Regions from separate parts of the Marisediminicola sp. LYQ85 genome, predicted to be linked through region 1. Evidence: predicted binding sites of a transcription regulator. Region 1 holds the regulator's gene; each other region holds the start of a gene.
The links. Region 1 encodes LexA, which represses DNA repair genes until DNA is damaged. Its sites were predicted from a motif close to TCGAACANNTGTTCGA; they were not measured.

Region 2: the regulator LexA is predicted to act here: its motif matches at 2,115-2,130, upstream of ACLHG5_RS03710 (DUF222 domain-containing protein).
Region 3: the regulator LexA is predicted to act here: its motif matches at 1,585-1,600, upstream of ACLHG5_RS00210 (DUF222 domain-containing protein).

What each region holds. Positions count from the first base shown of each region.
Region 1 is NZ_JBKIWO010000001.1:505,770-509,978, reverse strand. It holds gene ACLHG5_RS02390 (histidinol-phosphate transaminase) at 1-1,017, opposite strand, end outside; gene ACLHG5_RS02385 (LysM peptidoglycan-binding domain-containing protein) at 1,064-1,378, opposite strand; gene lexA (transcriptional repressor LexA) at 1,794-2,486, shown strand; gene hflX (GTPase HflX) at 2,438-4,000, opposite strand; gene ACLHG5_RS02370 (class I SAM-dependent methyltransferase) at 4,042-4,209, shown strand, end outside.
Region 2 is NZ_JBKIWO010000001.1:798,177-802,385, reverse strand. It holds gene ACLHG5_RS03730 (LCP family protein) at 1-450, opposite strand, end outside; gene ACLHG5_RS03725 (hypothetical protein) at 644-1,054, shown strand; gene ACLHG5_RS03720 (VOC family protein) at 1,102-1,524, shown strand; gene ACLHG5_RS03715 (hypothetical protein) at 1,577-1,723, opposite strand; gene ACLHG5_RS03710 (DUF222 domain-containing protein) at 2,148-3,557, shown strand; gene ACLHG5_RS03705 (FUSC family protein) at 3,579-4,209, opposite strand, start outside.
Region 3 is NZ_JBKIWO010000001.1:45,563-49,771, reverse strand. It holds gene ACLHG5_RS00215 (MFS transporter) at 1-132, shown strand, start outside; gene ACLHG5_RS00210 (DUF222 domain-containing protein) at 173-1,567, opposite strand; gene ACLHG5_RS00205 (ABC transporter ATP-binding protein) at 1,907-3,868, shown strand; gene ACLHG5_RS00200 (NUDIX hydrolase) at 3,936-4,209, shown strand, end outside.

The sequences.
Region 1 (4,209 bases):
CGTCACCCGCAGGTGTCCGGGCATGCCGAGGTCGCGGATGATGATGCCGCGATCGAGCAGGTCGGTGAAGACCGCGTGGGGGTCGTCGACTCCCCCGAAGAGAACGAAGTTGCCCCAGCTGCGCCACGGGGTGAACCCGAGGGCCGCGAGCTCGATGAGCAACCGATCACGCTGGGTGCGGATGTCGTCGACCATCGCGAGCATCTCCGGGGCGTGCTCGAGCGCCGCGAGCGCGGCCGCTTGCGTGAGGGCGGAGAGGTGGTAGGGCAACCTCACGAGCCGGAGCGCGTCGGTCACAGCGGGGTCGGCCGCGAGGTAGCCGACGCGCGCACCGGCGAAAGCGAACGCCTTGCTCATGGTGCGCGACACGATGAGCCGCTCGCGGCCGGGCAGAAGTGTGAGCGCCGACGGCTCGCCCTCGGGCGAGAACTCGGAGTAGGCCTCGTCGACGACGACCATGCCCCGCGCCGCGGAATACGCCGCCTCGATCGTTTCGATCGACACGGGCGTTCCGGTCGGGTTGTTGGGTGAGCACAGGAAGACGACGTCGGGGTCGGTGCGCTCGATCCACTCGACGACCGTCGCCGGCGACATCTCGAAGTCGGCGTCTCGCTCGCCCGACACCCAGCGGGTGCCCGTGCCCGAGGCGATGATCGAGTGCATCGAGTACGTCGGAGGGAAGCCGAGCACGGAGCGGCCCGGTCCACCGAACGCCTGCATGATCTGCTGGAGGACCTCGTTCGACCCGTTGGCCGCCCAGATGTTCTCTGCGGTCAGATCGTGACCGAGGTAGTCGGCCAGCGCCGTGCGCAATGCGACGAACTCGCGATCGGGGTAGCGGTTGATAGACAGGATTGCCGCAGCGATCGAACTGATGATGCCGTGGGCGACCGACTCCGGGATCGGGTGGGTGTTCTCGTTGACGTTGAGAGCGATCGGCACTCGGGACTCGGGCGCACCGTACGGGGTGAGGCCGCGGAGGTCATCGCGGATGGGGAGGTCGTTGAGCGAAGTCACCGATCAAGACTAGGGCTGTCGATGCCCCACGACTGATGCCCCTCGACTATCGAGCGTAGGCGGCGGGAACCGCGAGCTTCTGCCCCGGCTGAACGTCGGCCGAGTCGAGCTGGTTGAAGTGCACGAGGTCGGACACCACCTCGCGGGGGTCCGCCTCGGGCGCGAGCCCGACGGCGAGCTCCCACAGTGACTCGCCGCTCTCGACCTGCACGAAGACCACGTCGGCTCCGTCTTCGTTCGACGCCGTCGCCATTCCGCCGTTGAGAGCGAATGCTCCCGCGGCGAGCACGATCGGTGCCGCGACGAGAGCCGTGAACACCGCGCGACCGCGCCTCGTGAGACGGAGTCTGCGTTGCGGCACGCGCCCCGACCGTGCCTGTGCGGACGATGCAGACGATGCAGACGATGCAGACGATGCGGACGATGCGGAGGGAGCAATACCAGTCGCTGCGCTCATGGTTCTTGCCTTTCAGGTCGGGGTATCACTCGCGGGTCGTGTTCTCGGAGGTGCTGCTCGTGATGGTGGGCGGGTGTCGCACCCGACACTCGGCCGGGAGAGCCGGATGCGAACCCGTGTTCCGAACATATCTTCGAATACTCGCCAAATCAAGCCGATATTCGAAAGTGTGGTAACAAATTAGCGCAACACGCTCGAATAGACGTTTGGAAAGCGACCGCCGAATGGATACAGTTTCGATTGTCTGAAGACAGACCATCAGGAGCCACCGACATTCGCCGTTCTCGCGGCGCACGAGGTGCACATCGAGGGGAACGACGTGGTCGACACCGAGCAGGGATCACCGCAAGCGGACAAGCCGTCGACCCGGCGCCGCAAGAGTCTGAGCGACAAGCAGCTCGCGATCCTCGACGTGATCTCCCGATCGGTCTCGAGCCGGGGCTACCCGCCGAGCATGCGCGAGATCGGCGATGCGGTGGGGCTCGCTTCGCTCTCGAGCGTCACCCATCAGCTCAATCAGCTCGAGCTCAGCGGCTACTTGCGCCGCGACCCCAATCGACCGCGCGCACTCGAGATCCTCATCGACCTGCAACGCCCCGACGTCCCCGTCGTCTCCGACGCGCCGACCCCCGTCGGAGACGCCGCGATGGTCCCCCTCGTCGGTCGCATCGCGGCGGGAGTGCCGATCCTCGCCGACCAGCAGGTCGACGAGGTCTTCCCCCTCCCCCGCCAGCTCGTCGGCAAAGGCGACCTGTTCATGGTGAAGGTCGTCGGAGACTCGATGGTCGACGCCGCGATCTGCGACGGGGACTGGATCGTCGTCCGCCAGCAGAAGACCGCGGAGAACGGCGACATCGTCGCCGCGATGCTCGACGACGAAGCGACCGTCAAGGTGTTCCAGCAGCGCGACGGCCACACCTGGTTGCTCCCGCGCAACTCGGCCTTCGCGCCGATCCTCGGTGACTACGCCGAAGTGCTCGGCAAGGTCGTCGCGGTGCTGCGCTCGGTCTGAGCGGTGAACTGCTCCACCTGAGCCTCGACCTCCTCCGAGACGAGCACGTGGATCCGCGTGCCGTTCTCGTCGTAGCGGGTGTCGAGAACGACGCCGTTGTCATGCAAGCGCGTGACGACGTCCCCCCGATCGAAGGGGATGAGCAGATCGAGCTCGACCGACGGCGACGGGATCGCTTCGGCGATGCGCTCGAGCAGCTCCTCGACGCCTTCGCCCGTCCGCGCAGACACGAACACCGCACTCGGCTCGAGACCGCGCAAGACGAGGCGCTGATCGTCGTCGACGAGATCTGCCTTGTTGAAGACGACAATCTCGGGCAGGTGGCGAGCATCGACGTCGCCGATCACATCGCGCACCGTCGCGAGTTGACTCCCGGGATCCGGATGCGATCCATCGACGACGTGCACGATGACGTCGGCGTCCGCGACCTCCTCGAGGGTCGACCGGAAGGCCTCGACGAGCTGGTGCGGGAGGTTGCGCACGAATCCGACGGTGTCGGTGAGGGTGTACGCCTGACCCTCGGCCGTCACGTTCTTGCGCACGGCCGTGTCGAGAGTCGCGAAGAGCGCGTTCTCCACGAGAGCGCCCGCCCGCGTCACCCTGTTGAGCAGCGACGACTTGCCGGCGTTCGTGTATCCGGCGATCGCGACAGACGGCACGTCGTTGCGCACCCGGTTCGCGCGCTTCGCCTCGCGGGACGGCGCGAAGCCGGCGATCTGCTTGCGCAGCTTCGCCATCCGCGTGTGGATGCGGCGGCGATCGAGCTCGATCTTGGTCTCACCCGGACCGCGCGAACCCATGCCGTTTCCGGCACCGACCTGGCCACCGGCCTGACGCGACATGGACTCACCCCACCCGCGCAACCGCGGCAGCAGGTACTCGAGCTGAGCGAGTTCGACTTGCGCCTTGCCCTCACGGCTCTTCGCGTGCTGGCTGAAGATGTCGAGGATGACCGCGGTACGGTCGATGACCTTGACCTTCACGACGTCTTCGAGCGCGCGACGCTGGCTCGGAGCCAGCTCGCCGTCGACGATGACGGTGTCTGCCCCGGTCGCCGCGACGACATCCCGCAGCTCGACCGCCTTGCCCTTACCGAAGTAGGTGCTCGGGTCGGGGTGAGGACGCTTCTGGAGGAGACCGTCGAGCACGACGGCTCCGGCCGTCTCGGCGAGAGCGAACATCTCGCGCATCGAGTTCTCGGCCTCGACGACGCCGCCCTGCGAGTAGATGCCGATGAGCACGACGCGCTCGATGCGCAACTGGCGATACTCGACCTCGGTGACGTCGTCGAGTTCGGTCGAGAGGCCCGCGACACGGCGCAGCGCCTGGCGATCCTCCCTATCGAACTGGTCGCCGTCGTGGTCGTCATCTGTCGTCGCCGACGCTCCGGTCTGCTGGAGGGCTTGCGCGCTACCGCTCCCGAACAGGCTGAGACCGGCCGGTCGCGAGGACGAGTTGGCGAGTACGCGGGCGATGACGTCGTCGTCTCGCTCGGAAGGGTGTACTTCAGTCATTGGGTTAACCTTAGCTCTTCGTATTTGGGTAGGTTTTCGGGATGACTAACGAGCACTACTTCTCGGCGAATCCCGAGAGTGAGCTTGCTCTCCGTCGCATCCGGGTGACCATCGACGGCACCCCGCACGACGTGTCGACCGCGGGGGGCATCTTCAGCCCCGACCGCATCGATGCGGGAACATCCGTCTTGCTCGCGAACGTGCCGCCG
Region 2 (4,209 bases), 290 kb from region 1:
GTAGGTTCCCGAGCCGTCCTCCCGCGGACACGGGGGGATCGGCACGATGAGGTCGCGGGGAAAAGTCACGGCGACCGCTGACTGCTGGTCGTCGGCGACGTGCAGGAGCATCGTGAAGTCGTTGAGTTTTTCGGTGCGGTCGGGGCACCCGCCCGTGTCGACGCACTCGTCGCTCCCGACGATGAGCATGTCGAAGCCGCCCTCGAACGCACCGAGACCCACGACGGGTGCTGCGGCATCCTCCCCGGGGAGGGCGACCGTTTCGACATTGCCCGCGAGCCTCGCGGCGGTGATCGCGGTGACGGAGACCGTCGCGACGAGGAGCACGGCAGCTGCCATGGCGATGACCCGGACGACGGCCGACGCGCCTCGAGACGTGCGCAACATGCCGTGTCTGGCGATCGGCGCGGCACGGTCGGGCGTCGGAGCTGGAGGAGTGGTGCGAGTCACAGGCGTCCCTCGGGTCGTCGAGTCGGTCGGGCCTCGCCCGCCGATCGCGCCGGGGCACGTGTCTCCCGCCGCGCGGTCACCCTATCGACAACCGGGGGCCGAGACTCACGCCGGCTCGGGCGGGTCGACGATTGCGGAGCTACCCTGGTCGGCACCGGATGGCGCGCCCGGCGCCCGCGAGAGGACCCGAGACATGGCATCGAACGTCACGACAGACGAGCGCGGCGACCTCATCTCCTCGTCTCGGATCACCGATCTGGGGCCCGGCGAGATCTTCGTGTTCGGCTCCAACGCATCGGGGCATCACGGCGGGGGAGCCGCGCGCATCGCCCACGACAGGTTCGGCGCGGTGTGGGGCGAAGGCCGAGGGCTCCACGGCGGCAGCTACGCGATCGACACCATGAGCGGGCTCGCGACCATGACAGCGCAGATCGCGGCATTCCTGACATTCGCGGCAGAGAACCCCGACCTCACCTTCCTCGTGACCGAGATCGGCTGCGGAATCGCCGGATACGCGCCAGCGGATGTCGCACCCGCGTTCTCGGGCGCCCCGAGCAACGTCGCGCTGCCGGCATCCTTCGCGCGCATCGTTCGGGGAGGGTAGGGGCACTCGTCGTCGCCCGTGTCGGTGGGCGCCGGTAGAACGGTTGCATGACCGACACGACGACCGATTTTCCGACACTGCGGCTGACCGCGATCGACACCCCCGACCCCCGCGGTCTCGCCGAGTTCTACCGCCGACTCCTCGGCTACCGCTATCGCGCGGGAGACGAGCCCCGAGAGGGCGAAGGGACCCCCGAATGGCTCGTGCTGCACGGCGACGCGGGCGAGAAGCTCGCGTTCCAAGTCTCGCCCGGTCTACCCCGAGCGCAGTGGCCCGAAGGCACCGTTCCGCAGATGATGCACCTCGACCTCACCGTGCCCGACACGGCGGCGCTCTCCCGGCAGCACGACCGCGCACTCGCCCTCGGCGCGACCGTTCTGCTCGACCGGTCGAACGACCCCGAGGAAGAGTTGTACGTCTACGCCGACCCGAGCGGACATCCGTTCTGCATCTTCGTCTCGGACCAGTAGGCGATCGAGGGGGAGCGCTGTGCGTTCGGTGCTGTGACTGCCGACAGCGCCGTCAGTGGCGAGTGAACGAGGGCACCCAGCACCGCACGCGCTCTCGATAGCGGCGGAAGTCGTCGCCGAAGCGCCGCTCGAGGTCGGTCTCCTCGAGCGGGCGGATGAGGTAGTTCCACACGAGCGACCCCGCCACCGCGTAGAGCACGACGAGCCACGACGACGCGATGAAGCCGACCGGCGACGCCCTGCGCGATCCCGGCGACAGCCATGGGGTTGCGAACGAAACGATACGGACCCACCACGACGAGGCGGTTCGCCATAGCCGCCGGAAAAGGGATGCCGCCACCGAGCGTCGGCATCGACACCGCGGCCCACAGTCCGAGCCCGCTCGCGAGCACGAGGAGGCCGACACCGACCGCCGACACGGCGGGCGCGAACTCGACGGCGAAACCCCAGCGCCGCTCCGCGACGCTGATCCCGAGCGGGCGAGGTGTGCCGAAGAGTGTGGGTGGGGCGGGCACACCCCTCCTCCCGACTGTCTTCTCCTCCCCACCCCGTGTGGAGAACCCGCTCTCCGCAGACGATTCGTTCTTCTTTCGAACACGCGTTCGATTCGGGAGAATTGATGCATGCCCACCCTCGCCGCCTCCCTCCTCGATCGGGCCGCTGTGGTCGCCGATCTCGGTGGCACGGCGAAGTCGATCGCGGCTCTCGGCCACGCTGATTTGTCGGCGGCTGTCGAGGCGGTGACCGCTTTGCGGCAGTGTGTCGATCAGTTCGCTGCCGTCATCGCGGGGGAGGTGGCGCACCGGTCGCGCCCGGAGCTCGGTCACCAGGGTTTGGCCCAACAGGCGGGTTTCGTGAGCCCTGTTGCGATGATTCAGCGGGTTGCGCACGTGAGTCGCATCGAAGCGACCCGGCTTGTCGAGACGGGCGCGCTCCTCGCCGAGGCCGAAGCCGCGGCCGAGCTCGCCGCCTCTGCGGGTTCCGCCGACCACACCGCACCGGTGCCGGGAGAGCGCTGGCGCGAGGTTCTCGCGGCAGCCGTGCGGGAGGGAACCCTGTCGCTCGATGCTGTCGACGCGATCCGGCGGGTGTTCTCCGACATCACCCATGTCGACGACGGTGTTCTTCGCGCTGCGGCGGCAGAACTCGTCTTGGCCGCTGCCGGGTTGACTCCGGACCAGGTCCACCGCCGTGCGAGGCAGGTGCGTGATCTCCTCGATGCTGACGGGATCGAGCGTCGGGAGAAACAGCACCGCGACCTGCGGACCGTGCGCACCTGGTGGGACGCCACCACTGGAATGCATTGCGGGTCGTGGCGGCTCGCTCCGGAGGATGGTGCTCTCGTCGCCGAGGCGTTTGCGCAGATCCTGTCACCGCGGCGGGGTGGTCCCCGGTTCGTCGCCCCGGCCGCGCGTGCGACCGCGGAGGAGCTGCTGAACGATGGCCGCACCGACGAGCAGGTCAGTGCCGACGCGTTCGTCGACCTCGTGAGACTCGCCGTCGACGCAGACCCGGGCACCCTGTTCGGCGGGCGCCGCCCGGCCGTGCGGATCGCGGTGACCGCGGACCGGCTCGAGAACCGCACCGGCCCCGGGTTCCTCGAGGGAACCTCCGACACCGTGTCTGCTCCGACGATCGAACGGTCGATCTGCAACACCGGAGTCATCAGCGTCGGCTTCGACCGCGACGGCCAGTGCGTGAACGTCGGACGGGACCGGCGCCTGTTCACGGAACGGCAACGCATCGGGTTGACGGTCAGAGACGGCGGATGCCGGTTCCCCGGGTGTGAACGTCCGCCGTCGTATTGCGAGGCCCACCACATCAACCCGTGGGCTGGTGTCGAGGGCCGCACCGACATCGCCGACGGCATCCTGCTGTGTCGGAGGCATCATCTGCTGATTCACGACAACCGGTGGCAAGTGCACCGAGACCGAGCCGACTACTTCCTACGACCACCACCGGACGTCGATCCGGGGCGGGTGTTCATTCCGATGCCGTCCCGGAGCCCGGTCACCCAGGAGATCGCCGTGTGAATCGAGGCAGCGAAATCTTGCTCAGCCAACCGGTTTCGACGACGCCGGTTCATCGCCGTCCTCCTTGCCAGCACTGCCAATGCCACTGCCGCTGCCACTGCCACTGCCACTGCCTTGACGCAATCGCTCTCCCACGAGTGCACTGATGCGCCGGACATCGAAGATGACCGACCCGATCGCCTCATCGGGAATCGTCGCCGGCCGGGGCCGCCGCGAGAACGCCTCCTCGAGCTCACGGATGGCATTCTCGACATTCCGCGTCGCACGCACCGAACTCGCCGTTCCCTCTGATCCGGTCGTCCCGGTCGTGTGCACCGACCTAGCCGACTCCGAATCCGCTCTGCGCTCGTCATCCCACTCCGACACCAGATCAGCCGATGCCTCGAGCACCGCCGCAAGCGGACCACGCAACTCGGAACCCAACGTGGGCGCCACCCGTGACACGTCACCACTGAGCGATTCCCCGACGTTGACCACCCTGCTCCGCAACCACCGCAGCGTCTGAAGGTCGTCGTAATCCTTCTGCGAATCGTGACGGTTCCACCGCGACCGGAGGTTCAACCGTCGGCTCTTCCGCGCTTGCACGGCGAGATCGTCAGCCTGCACGAGCTCCTCATAGAGGGCATCGGTGTGCTGCTTCCACCGCAAGTCG
Region 3 (4,209 bases), 460 kb from region 1:
CTCTGGGGTCTCGCCGACGGGAGCCCGGTGCTCGTCGGTGTGTACCTGAGCGTCATGGGGGCCATCACGCTCGTCGCGCTCATCCTGAGCAAGGAGACGCGGGACCTCGAGTACACCTCGAACGTGAGCTGAGGGTCCGGGTCGGTTCGGGCCGGGTTGCGTCGTCACATCGCTACATCGCGATCTCATGGGCGACCGGGCTCCGGGACGGCATCGGAATGAACACCCGCCCCGGATCGACGTCCGGTGGTGGTCGTAGGAAGTAGTCGGCTCGGTCTCGGTGCACCTGCCACCGGTTGTCATGGATCAGCAGATGATGCCTCCGACACAGCAGGATGCCGTCGGCGATGTCGGTGCGGCCCTCGGCACCAGCCCACGGGTTGATGTGGTGGGCCTCGCAATACGACGGAGGTCTCTCGCACCCGGGGAACCGGCATCCGCCGTCTCTGACGGTCAACCCGATGCGTTGCCGTTCGGTGAACAGGCGCCGGTCCCGTCCGACGTTCACGCACTGGCCGTCGCGGTCGAAGCCGACACTGATGACTCCGGTGTTGCAGATCGCCCGTTCGATCGTCGGAGCCGACACGGTGTCGGTGCGGCCCTCGAGGAACCCTGGACCTGTCCTGCCCTCGAGCCGGTCCGCGGTCACCACGATCCGCACGGCCGGGCGGCGCCCGCCGAACAGGGTTCCCGGATCCGCATCGACCGCGAGGCGCACCAGGTCGACGAACGCGTCGGCACTGACCTGCTCGTCGGTGCGGCCATCGTTCAGCAGCTCCTCCGCGGTCGCACGCGCGGCCGGGTCGACGAAGCGGGGACCACCCCGCCGCGGTGACAGGATCTGAGCGAACGCGTCCGCAACCAGAGCCCCGTCTTCGGGGGCGAGCCGCCACGACCCGCAGTGCATTCCGGTCGTGGCGTCCCACCAGGTGCGCACCGTCCTCAGGTCGCGGTGCTGTTTCTCCCGACGCTCGATCCCGTCAGCATCGAGGAGATCACGCACCTGCCTCGCACGGCGCCAGAGCTGTTCCGGGGTCAGACCCGGTCCCGCGGCGATGAGGTCGTCTGCAGCGTCCTCGAGCACGATCTCGTCGACGCCGGTGATCTCGGAGAACACCCGCCGGATCGCATCCATCGCATCGAGCGAGAGGGCACCTGACGTCACGGCCGCGGCGAGAGCGTCGCGCCACGACGGTGGGGCGGAACCGTCGTGGCCCCCCACTGGCTGCGCGCCCGCGGACGCGGCTTCGGCGAGCAAAGATCCGGTCTCGACCAGGCGGGTGGCTTCGGCGCGGCTCACGTGCGCCACACGCTGGATCATCGCGACCGGGCTCACGAAACCCGCCTTTTGGGCGAGTCCCTGGTGACCGAGTTCAGGGCGCGACCGGTGCGCGACCTCCCCCGCGATCAGAGCGGCGAACTGGTCGACGTTGTGCTGCAGCGCCGCGACGGACTCGACGGCCGCCGTCAGATCAGCGTGGTCGAGGGCTGCGATCGACTCCGCCGTGCCGCCGAGATCGGCGACCACAGCGGCCCGATCGAGGAGAGCGGCGGAGAGGGTGGGCATGCATCAATTCTCCCGAATCGAACGGGTGTTCGAAAGAAGAACGAACCGTCTGCGGAGAGTGGGTTCTCCACAGGGGGCGGGGAGGAGGAGTCTTTCGCGAGGACGAGTACTCGACCCGCCTCTCGCCCTCAGCGAACTCACCACGAGGGCGCACCCCGCGCCGATACGCTGGCACCGGCGCGCCTGGGTGATGCCGACCCGGCCCGAGCCGGCCAGCCCGGAGCCGGTCGCCTCCGAGCCGTCCAGCCCTGCCTGCCACTGCATCGCCCAGTCCACCACCACGCAGCCGACACCACGCACCCACCGCCGCGCACCGGGCACGATCCCCAGAGAGCTTCGATGACTTCCCAGCAGAACCCGCCTCGCCCGCGTCGCTCCCTCTTCGGTCGCCCCCAGGCCGATTCGGGCCCGCGCGCGACGTTCTCGCAACTGCTGCCCTACCTCTTCGAGCATCGCCGCGTGCTCGCCTTCGTGATCATCCTGAGCGTGCTGGGCGCCGCGGCGTCGCTCGCGCAACCGCTCCTCGTGAGCCAGGTGATCACGATCGTGGAGGCTGGTGACTCCCTGCAGCTCATCGTGTGGTTGCTCGTGGCGCTCGTCGTCGCATCCGGTCTCATCAGCGGTTTCCAGCACTACCTGTTGCAGCGCACGGGCGAGGGCGTGGTGCTGTCGAGCCGTCGCCGGCTCGTGTCTCGCATGCTCAACCTGCCCATCAGCGAGTTCGACGTGCGCCGCACCGGCGACCTTGTGTCGAGGGTCGGCTCCGACACGACGCTCTTGCGCGCCGTTCTCACCCAGGGCCTCGTCGAGGCCATCGGTGGGTCGCTCACGTTCGTCGGGGCTCTCATCGCCATGGCGATCCTCGACCCGATCCTCCTCGGCCTCACCGTGCTCGTGATCGCCGCGTCGGTCATCACGGTCGTGACGCTGAGTGCCCGCATCCGTGTCGCGAGCCGCAAAGCTCAAGAGAAGGTCGGCGACCTCGCGGCAGCCGTCGAGCGGTCGATCAGCGCGGTGCGCACCATCCGCGCGTCGAACGCCGCCGCCCGCGAGATCGCCGAAGTGGAGAAGCACGCCGAGGGCGCGTGGCGCATGGGAATCAGTGTCGCGAGAATCTCCGCTCTCGTCGTGCCGATCGCCGGCATCGCCCTGCAGGTGTCGTTCCTCGTCGTGCTCGGGGTCGGCGGGTTCCGCGTCGCGAACGGCGACATCACGGTCGCCGACCTGGTCGCATTCATCCTGTTCCTCTTCCTCATGATCGGCCCGCTCGGTCAGGCGTTCGGCGCCATCACATCGGTCAACTCGGCCCTCGGCGCCCTGGGCCGCATCCAGGAGATCATCGCCCTGCCAAGCGAGACGGAGGGCGACGCCGCGATCGCCCGCAGCGCCTCCCCCGCGGTCGACTCCGACGACGCGCTCGCGTTCGAGAACGTCGAGTTCACCTACACCGAGCTCGCACCCGAAACCGATGCGGCGAGCGCCGCCCCGACCGACTCGGCGGCCGGTGCCCCGCAGGGAACGGATGTCTCGTCCCCCCGCACCGCGGATGCGACCTCCGCCGCACCCCCGGCCCCGACCACACCCACCGCACCGGCCGCGGATCTTCCCCCGACCCGCGACCGCACCGTGCTGCACGGCGTCTCGTTCACCGCACCCCGAGGCAAGCGCACGGCGCTCGTCGGCCCCTCCGGCGCGGGCAAGAGCACGATCCTCGCGCTCATCGAGAGGTTCTACGACCCGAGTTCCGGCGTCATCAGGCTCGGGGGCACCGATCTCCGTGCACTCGACCGCTCCGAGCTGCGCGCCCAGATCGGCTACGTGGAGCAAGACGCCCCCGTGCTCGCGGGCACCATCCGTGAGAACCTCAAGCTCGGCGCACCCGACGCGTCGGACGACGACTGCGTGCGCGTGCTGCGCGACGTCAACCTCACCGAGGTGCTCGACCGCAACGAGCTCGGACTCGACGCACCCGTCGGCGAAGACGGCGTGATGCTCTCGGGTGGCGAGCGCCAGCGTCTCGCGATCGCCCGCACGCTTCTCGCGGCCCCGCCCATCCTGCTCCTCGACGAGTCGACGTCGTCACTCGACGGACTCAACGAGCAGATGCTGCGCGAGGCGATCGACGCGGTCGCCGAGAACCGCACGCTCATCGTGATCGCCCATCGACTCTCGACGGTCGTCGACTCCGACCAGATCGTCGTGCTCGACCACGGTCGTGTCGTGGGGGTGGGCACGCACTCGGAGCTCGTCGTCTCAACACCGCTCTACAAGGATCTCGCGAAGCACCAGTTGCTCGTGTAGCCCTCCGACAGGCTCCGAGACCACTCTTCGACGCGCCCTGCGTTCGCGCGGCGCTACAGTTTTTCTCATGGCCACCCCCGACTTCGTCCTGGCACTCCGCGAGAAGATCGGGACCGCGCCACTGTGGCTCAGCGGTGTCACGGCCGTCGTGATCCGCGGCGACGAGGTGCTGCTCGTGCGTCGCTCCGACACGGGAGCCTGGACCCCGGTCACCGGCATCATCGACCCCGGCGAGCAACCGGCCGTCGCCGCCGCGCGCGAAACCCTCGAGGAGGCCGACGTCGTCGCCGTGCCCGAGCGGCTCGCGCGCATCGGCGTGACCGAGCCGATCGTCTACCCGA